Regions from separate parts of the Virgibacillus ihumii genome, predicted to be linked through region 2. Evidence: riboswitches for the same ligand, from Rfam matches in the RefSeq annotation. Region 2 holds a riboswitch; each other region holds the start of a gene.
What was found. A riboswitch is a leader RNA that binds a small molecule or an ion and turns the genes downstream of it on or off. The one in region 2 is predicted to bind cobalamin.
Positions count from the first base shown of each region.

Region 1: linked by a shared signal. The riboswitch ahead of HUX68_RS17555 (ABC transporter substrate-binding protein) and the one ahead of HUX68_RS04060 (DUF4430 domain-containing protein) in region 2 are both predicted to bind cobalamin.
Region 3: linked by a shared signal. The riboswitch ahead of HUX68_RS12040 (ribonucleoside-diphosphate reductase subunit alpha) and the one ahead of HUX68_RS04060 (DUF4430 domain-containing protein) in region 2 are both predicted to bind cobalamin.

Region 1 is NZ_CACVAN010000001.1:3,556,211-3,558,483, forward strand. It holds gene HUX68_RS17550 (ATP-grasp domain-containing protein) at 1-608, shown strand, start outside; cobalamin riboswitch at 870-1,050, shown strand; gene HUX68_RS17555 (ABC transporter substrate-binding protein) at 1,200-2,180, shown strand; gene HUX68_RS17560 (FecCD family ABC transporter permease) at 2,143-2,273, shown strand, end outside.
Region 2 is NZ_CACVAN010000001.1:819,761-822,033, forward strand. It holds gene HUX68_RS04055 (ECF transporter S component) at 145-660, opposite strand; gene HUX68_RS04060 (DUF4430 domain-containing protein) at 657-1,088, opposite strand; cobalamin riboswitch at 1,271-1,450, opposite strand; gene HUX68_RS04065 (ATP-binding protein) at 1,494-2,273, opposite strand, start outside.
Region 3 is NZ_CACVAN010000001.1:2,500,489-2,502,761, forward strand. It holds gene HUX68_RS12040 (ribonucleoside-diphosphate reductase subunit alpha) at 1-773, opposite strand, end outside; cobalamin riboswitch at 897-1,089, opposite strand; gene HUX68_RS12045 (hypothetical protein) at 1,215-1,514, shown strand; gene HUX68_RS12050 (GbsR/MarR family transcriptional regulator) at 1,829-2,273, opposite strand, start outside.

The DNA of each region.
Region 1 (2,273 bases), 2.7 Mb from region 2:
CGATCGGCAAAGCCGAGATTCTTCAGGCGGCGGAAAAATTTGATGGGAAGAAATTTATTACCAAACATAATCGCGCCGGCAAAGGATTGGGAGTACAGCTGTTTAACTCAATAGAGGCATTAAAAAGCTACATTGAGGGAGATAGTTTTGAGGAACCAGTCGACGGTATTACATTGCTTCAGGAATATATCGAGTCACCCCAGTCATTTATTACACGTTGCGAGTTTATCGGTGGTAAGTTTCTTTATGCAGTGCGGGTCGACACATCAGAAGGATTTGAACTATGCCCTGCTGATGCATGCAGCCTTGATGACATGTCTTGCCCGGCAGGTGACGAAAGTTCTAAGCCCTCTAAATTCCAGGTCAGGGAAGGATTCGATCATCCGATTATTGAAAAATATGAACGTGTCCTGGCAGCAAATGATATTAAAATTGCCGGCATCGAATTTATCGAGGATCAGGATGGTACTATTTTCACCTATGATATTAATACGAACACCAATTACAACAGTGAAGCGGAGGCAAAAAGTGGACAGTATGGAATGCTTGAAGTTGCCAAGTATTTAGGGGAGGAACTTGAAAAATTGAAGGTTGCTGTTCAGGTATAAAATCATCAAGAGTTAGAAGGAAGGAGGTAATCTATTGGAGCCTCCTTTTTATTCTGACCGGGCGTATTAATGTCTGGTCTTCAAATGAAGAATCTTGTAATAGAAAGATGCGGTATTTGTCACACATTCAGATAATTTGCCGGTAATACTCTTTCCCAATTGCGACCGATAGTTTATACTAGAGATGAAAAATTGAATAAGTACCAGAATGAGGTGTCTTAAAGAGACTGGATCCGGGGAGTCATATGACTTTGCATGTTCAGAATTTTTATCCGTTTTTCATTTCTAAGACTTAAAAGGGAAGTTTGTTTAACCGCCACCGCGGTCCCGCCACTGTGAATGCTTGTTTATCTGTACAATCCACTGTGCATGCGGATGCATGGGAAGGAGCAGAAAACAATAAGCATAAGCCAGGAGACCTGCCTCGTTCTGATACGCCAGAAAACCTACGAGGATGGGGAGGTGTATGATCGCAGGCTAAGAATAGTCTTGTTTTGTGAATAACCCATGTGAACACCTTTGTAGGAGGGTGTTTTTTAATGGAATAGAAAATAGTGTGAAATGATTTTCAAAAACCCAGGAGGCAAGGAAATGAAAAAGGTTTATTTGTTGTTGCTTCTAACAATTCTGACGCTTGGTCTGCTTGTTGGTTGCGGAAGTACAACCGATGATACGGAGCAAACTGCTAATAGCAATGATAACAATACGGAACAAACGGAAGATACAGAAGAGGCAAGTTTTCCGGTTACGATAACAGATGGGACTGGTGAAAAACAGACGATAGAACAGAAACCGGAACGTATTGTTTCTGTCCTGCCAAGCAACACGGAAATTGCGTTTGAACTTGGTCTGGGAAATAAGATTGTCGGTGTTTCCAAACATGATAACTATCCAAAAGAAGTACAGGATATTGAAAAAGTTGGAGGGCTGGAATTAAACATCGAAAAAATCATTGCCCTTAAACCAGACCTTGTGCTCGCGGATCCGTCGAATAATCAAAAAGTTCTCGATCAACTGCGGAATGCCGGTATTCCAGTACTGCTCACCGGCGCGGCGACGGATTTTCAGGGCGTTTATGATAACATCAATTTAATTGGTAAAGCAACCGGTGCCGTTTCGGAAGCAGAGGATGTTATAACCGGTATGAAGGACAAGCTGGCAAAACTGAAGGAAAAAGCAAATGCGATAAAAGAAGATGAACGCAAAACTGCTTTTATTGAGATTTCGCCGGCCCCGGATATTTACACAGCTGGAAAAAACACATTCATGGCCAAGCTTTTGGAAATTATTCATGCGGACAACGCTGCATCTGAAATGGAAGGCTGGGCAAAAGTAAATCAAGAAGCCATCATTGCCAAGACCCCGGATGTTATCATAACAACCTATGGACATTTTGTGGACAAACCGCGAAAAAAAGTGTTGAGCCGTGAAGGTTGGGAAAATGTAGCCGCGGTTAAAAATAAGCAAGTGATTAATGTTCATACGGACCTTGTCTCCCGTCCTGGTCCACGTTTGGTTAAAGGGGTAGAAGAACTTGGAAAAGCGATTTATCCGGATGTTTTCGGTAATTAAGAAGGCCGGACCATACGTCGTATTACTGTTTATTCTGGCTTGGTCGATTCTGCTTGGAGTCTCGATTGGAACAGTGAAAGTTCCGGTGACTGA
Region 2 (2,273 bases):
TCTGTACTGATCAAAAGTTACACCTTTGCTCTAACTATATTGGAAATTGAGAAAAAGTAAAAGTGTTATTTGAATGAATGTCAACCGGGAATTGATTTTTATCCGTATTAACTACTGGTATCAAACAATAAATACCAGCCTATTTCAGCTGGTATTTTTTAAATAAAAGTGCTTATTTGAATATGTTTTAAATAAATGGGATATAACCGGATAAAACACAACCATAAAAATTGCGTTACCGACCGCATGGTTGACAGAAAAAGGCAGACCCGCCAGATAATACGGCCAAAATTCACCGGCAATCGAATATGTCATCAGCGAAATGACAAAGCCGTATAAAAAACCGCTGAATATGGAAAAAGCGACGATGACCCAAAATGGAAATTTTTTAGGATATTTTCCAAGCAATCCACTTAATACCCCGATGAGCCCCCATGAAACAACTTGCCAGACTGTCCATATTCCCATTCCCAAAAGCATATTGGACAAAAAAGTTGTTAAAATTGCCAACAGTACTGCTGCCAGCGGCCCGAGCAACAACCCGCAAATGATAATCAGTGATGTGACAGGCTGAACATTGGGCAGAAAAGCAAAAACATATCTGCCAACGACTGCAAGTGCTGCAAGTACCGCCAGAAGCGTTAGTTTATACGTGTTCAAAATGCATGCAGATCAAACGTTATTTGATCGCCTGGGGACAATTCGAGCTCTTTTGCACCAACTTTAGCTGCTTCTCCATTCACGGTAAACATCCATGCCGTTTTTCCTTTATCATGTGAAACACCTTCAATGGCGGTAATAAATCCACCATTATGGGATGTTTTCAGTGTAAAATTTTTTTTCATAACCGACATCAATGTTGTCCCTTCCTCAATTTCAATTTCTTTTTTCCCGAGCTGCTTTTCCCCATTATTTTTGGAAAGGATAATGGTGACTGTTTCATCCTTTTGTTCAGATGCGTTGCTGCTTTCCGTTGATTTAGCGCTCTGATTATTCTGTGACGTCGACTGCCCTTCACTTGTTCCACAGCCAACTAATAACCCAATAACAATTAAAAATGATGCCAAACGTAAGAAACCTTTATGCATGTTCCCATTCCTCCAGTACTGTAATTTTGAGGAGAATTGGGCGCTGGTAACCGATACTGTCAATTCAACCGCAAAAATAAAAAGCTGACCCCTTCAAGCGAGTCAGCTTTATAGACAATCGAATATATAACTATTCCATAAAATGTATCCGGTTGTCCCAATCGCTCATATCCTCGAAGCATTGAAACGATAGATGGCTGGCAGGTCTACTGACTCATGATCACACCCTACTCTAAGCCCTTCCCATATGAATTCATACAGTGGATTATGCTTATTTCGCCGATCATATACAGTTGCGAGGACAGTTTCAGCTTTGCACTGAATTCCCTATTAAGTAATACACCAATCATCATTACCTATTCAATTACCATTATTATATCATAAATAAATTGCCTGTCCACACGGTTAGTCATTCAGTGGCAGTTTCAATACAAATGTGGTACCTTCATTAACGATACTGTTAACCGTAATCGTCCCGTTATGCGCATCAACAATGTTTTTGGCAATGGACAATCCAAGCCCGGTTCCTTTTTTCTTTCCATTCCTGACGCGTGATTTATCCGCCTTATAAAATCGTTCAAATACGAAAGGAATATCTTCTTTAGGAATACCACTCCCATTATCTGCAACAGATACCGAAAACTCACTGTCATTGCTTTCCACTGTCACAATCACCTTTCCTTCTTCTCCAGTATGTCTAATTGCATTATCAATCAGATTAGTAAGCACCTGTTCAATCCGGTCGGGATCGATATAAATGGATTGAGCGGATAGCTTTTTAATTAGCTGCAGATCAACCTTGCTGTCGTTTGCCAGTCCGGAAAATTTTTTGATAATCCGCTCCACATATGGATCCAGTTCAACGTGTTCCACGTTAAGGCTTATTTGTCCAGCTTCCATTCGGGCAAGATCCAGTAATTCATTAACTAAACGACCCATCCTCAGGGACTCTTCATAAATAATCTGGGCAAGTTCTCTTTTTTCTTCCCTGCTTTCTGCCACATCATCAACAATTGCTTCACTATATCCCTGCAACATGGAAATCGGAGTCCGCAATTCATGCGATACGTTGGCAATAAAGTCTTTACGCAGCTTATCGAGCCTGCGATCTTCTGTCATATCCCGGATAACAGCGACAGCCCCTCGTACATATGATTGGTCATATAAAGGAGTCATAATCATGAC
Region 3 (2,273 bases), 1.7 Mb from region 2:
CCGCTGGACATATTTTTAAAACCTTTAATCGAACTGCCGCGGCTGCGGATTTTTCCCATATATACACCAATTCCACCGCCATTTTTCGAAAGCTTGGCGATATCCGTGTTACTGTCGTAAATGGACTGTAAGCTGTCATCGACTGTATCAATGAAACAGCTGGATAGCTGCCCATGTGTCTTACCGGCATTCGTAAGGGTCGGTGTTGCCACTGTCATGTACAAATTGCTCAATGCCCAATACGCTTCGGTCACAAATTCCATACGCCGGATGGGATCCTCATTCTGCATAAGGTGCATCGCGATGACCATCCACCGTTCCTGGGGCAGCTCGTATATTTTTTTATCGTGGTCGCGTGCCAAGTACCTTGTTGCCAACGTATAAAGTCCCAAATAGTTAAATAGATTATCCCGCTTCGGCTTGATTTGTTCAGCCAAAATCTCAATCTCATCTTTCGTGTATATTTGCAGTAACTGGTCAGTGTAGATTCCTTTCTCAGTCAGAGTTTCCAGTAAATAATGAAAATCCCCGTAACCGACATCATTCCCCCGGTTGGCTGCTGCTTCTTTATATAGTTGATCAAGGTAGATCCTGCTTGCCGTAAAAGTCCAGTCCGGAGCTGCTTCATCCATCTGTTCCAAAGCAAATTTTATCAGGCTTTCATGCGAATTTTCTCGGGATGACTTCTCCAGAAATGCCTTCTTATCCACATTCAGACCTTCTGTTGCCTGTTCAATTAATTGTGAAGTATAATTCATCTGCTTTGTTATCATTCAATTATCCTCCTTTTCACATTAAAAAACCGTTCATCCCGGTGCCCTGGATGAACGGCAAAAAACGATAGAAAGCCACATATATGTACTCTATCGTTTCACCTTCTCTTACCCCGAGGAATCGAAACTAACCGAGTTATGGCAGGTCTCCTGGCTTGTGTTTCTGCCTACTTGGGTCCTTCCCGTATCATCGCCGTAAAGCTTGTGATACAGTGGATTTCCCGTTCGTCCACACATACAGTTGCGGGGACAGCTCCAGATTTTCACCGGATTCCCTTTTCAGACAACGTGTGTCACCTTAACTCAAAACACTAGATATAGTTGTTATAGTTAAAAAACTTACAATATATTGTACTGCAACACTATCATAAGAAACTATTTCCTGCAACAGAAATATGATAAAATAAATACAGGACAGTTCACAGAAAGGCGTGCTATCAGATGGAAATCGTCATCACCCTGCTGATTTTGGCTGTGCCGATTACTGCTCTTGTTAATCGATTCAAGGGGAAAAAATCATCCGATGGAACAAACTACACCCCGGCAAGTGATATTTTTGACGGAAATGTCAACTCCTATGGAAAAGAACAGCCGCCCGGCGAAACCACCCGTGAACATGCCTATGTGCAGGAAGAACCTGCAACATATACAAGTGAGGATTATATAGAACCACCATATGACGAGCCATTTAATGACGCGATTGACCATATGAACAAGATTGAAGGAAATCCGTATCTTTAGAAACGTCGGTAAATCAATTGCCGCGGGGAATTCGTTTTGTTTTATACATTTTGATCGGATTTGCTGCTTTACTGATTATTGCCGGAGTCTATGGGGCTTTGATCAATTAAAACGCCCAGAATCATTCTGAGCGTTTTTGCTACTTTCATAAATATATGCACAGTTTGTCGCTGAGAGCTTTGCTTTCAAAAATATATGCGCGATTTTAACCCGGATATGCTCGTTTCTGCCTGTGATATGCGCGGTTTTTCTCCGGATATGCGCGATTTTGCGACTGATATGCTTTTTTTCGGATTACCCCTCATAATTTCAGCCTACTCCTTTTCAACCGTCCTTGGTACATGCTTAAAAATCTCTCCGCTCTCAAAAAATTCAGTTAAACGGCGAATCCAATCATAATAAGAAGTCCATTCATGAATCTCTTCCAATATTTCATTAACTGCTGCTTCATCCTCATCTGTCAACTTATCTTTTTGCTGCAGATTATCAAGCTGTCGGTACAGTCTGTTTTCAAAATTCCTGCTTTTACTGATTGCTTTTTGCCAATTTGATGTAAATAGCGATATGAATGTCTGGAAATAATCCTGTTCAACCTGATATAAGTCTTTACGAACGCCTTTTTTAAAAACCTTTTCAGCAATATTCAATTCCATCATTTCCCGGACAACCTGACTCATTCTTGTCTTGCTCATCCCCGTCTCCGCAGAAAGTTCGTCCAGCGTCATCGGAGCTCCATGCATATAAATAATGCCAAGCACA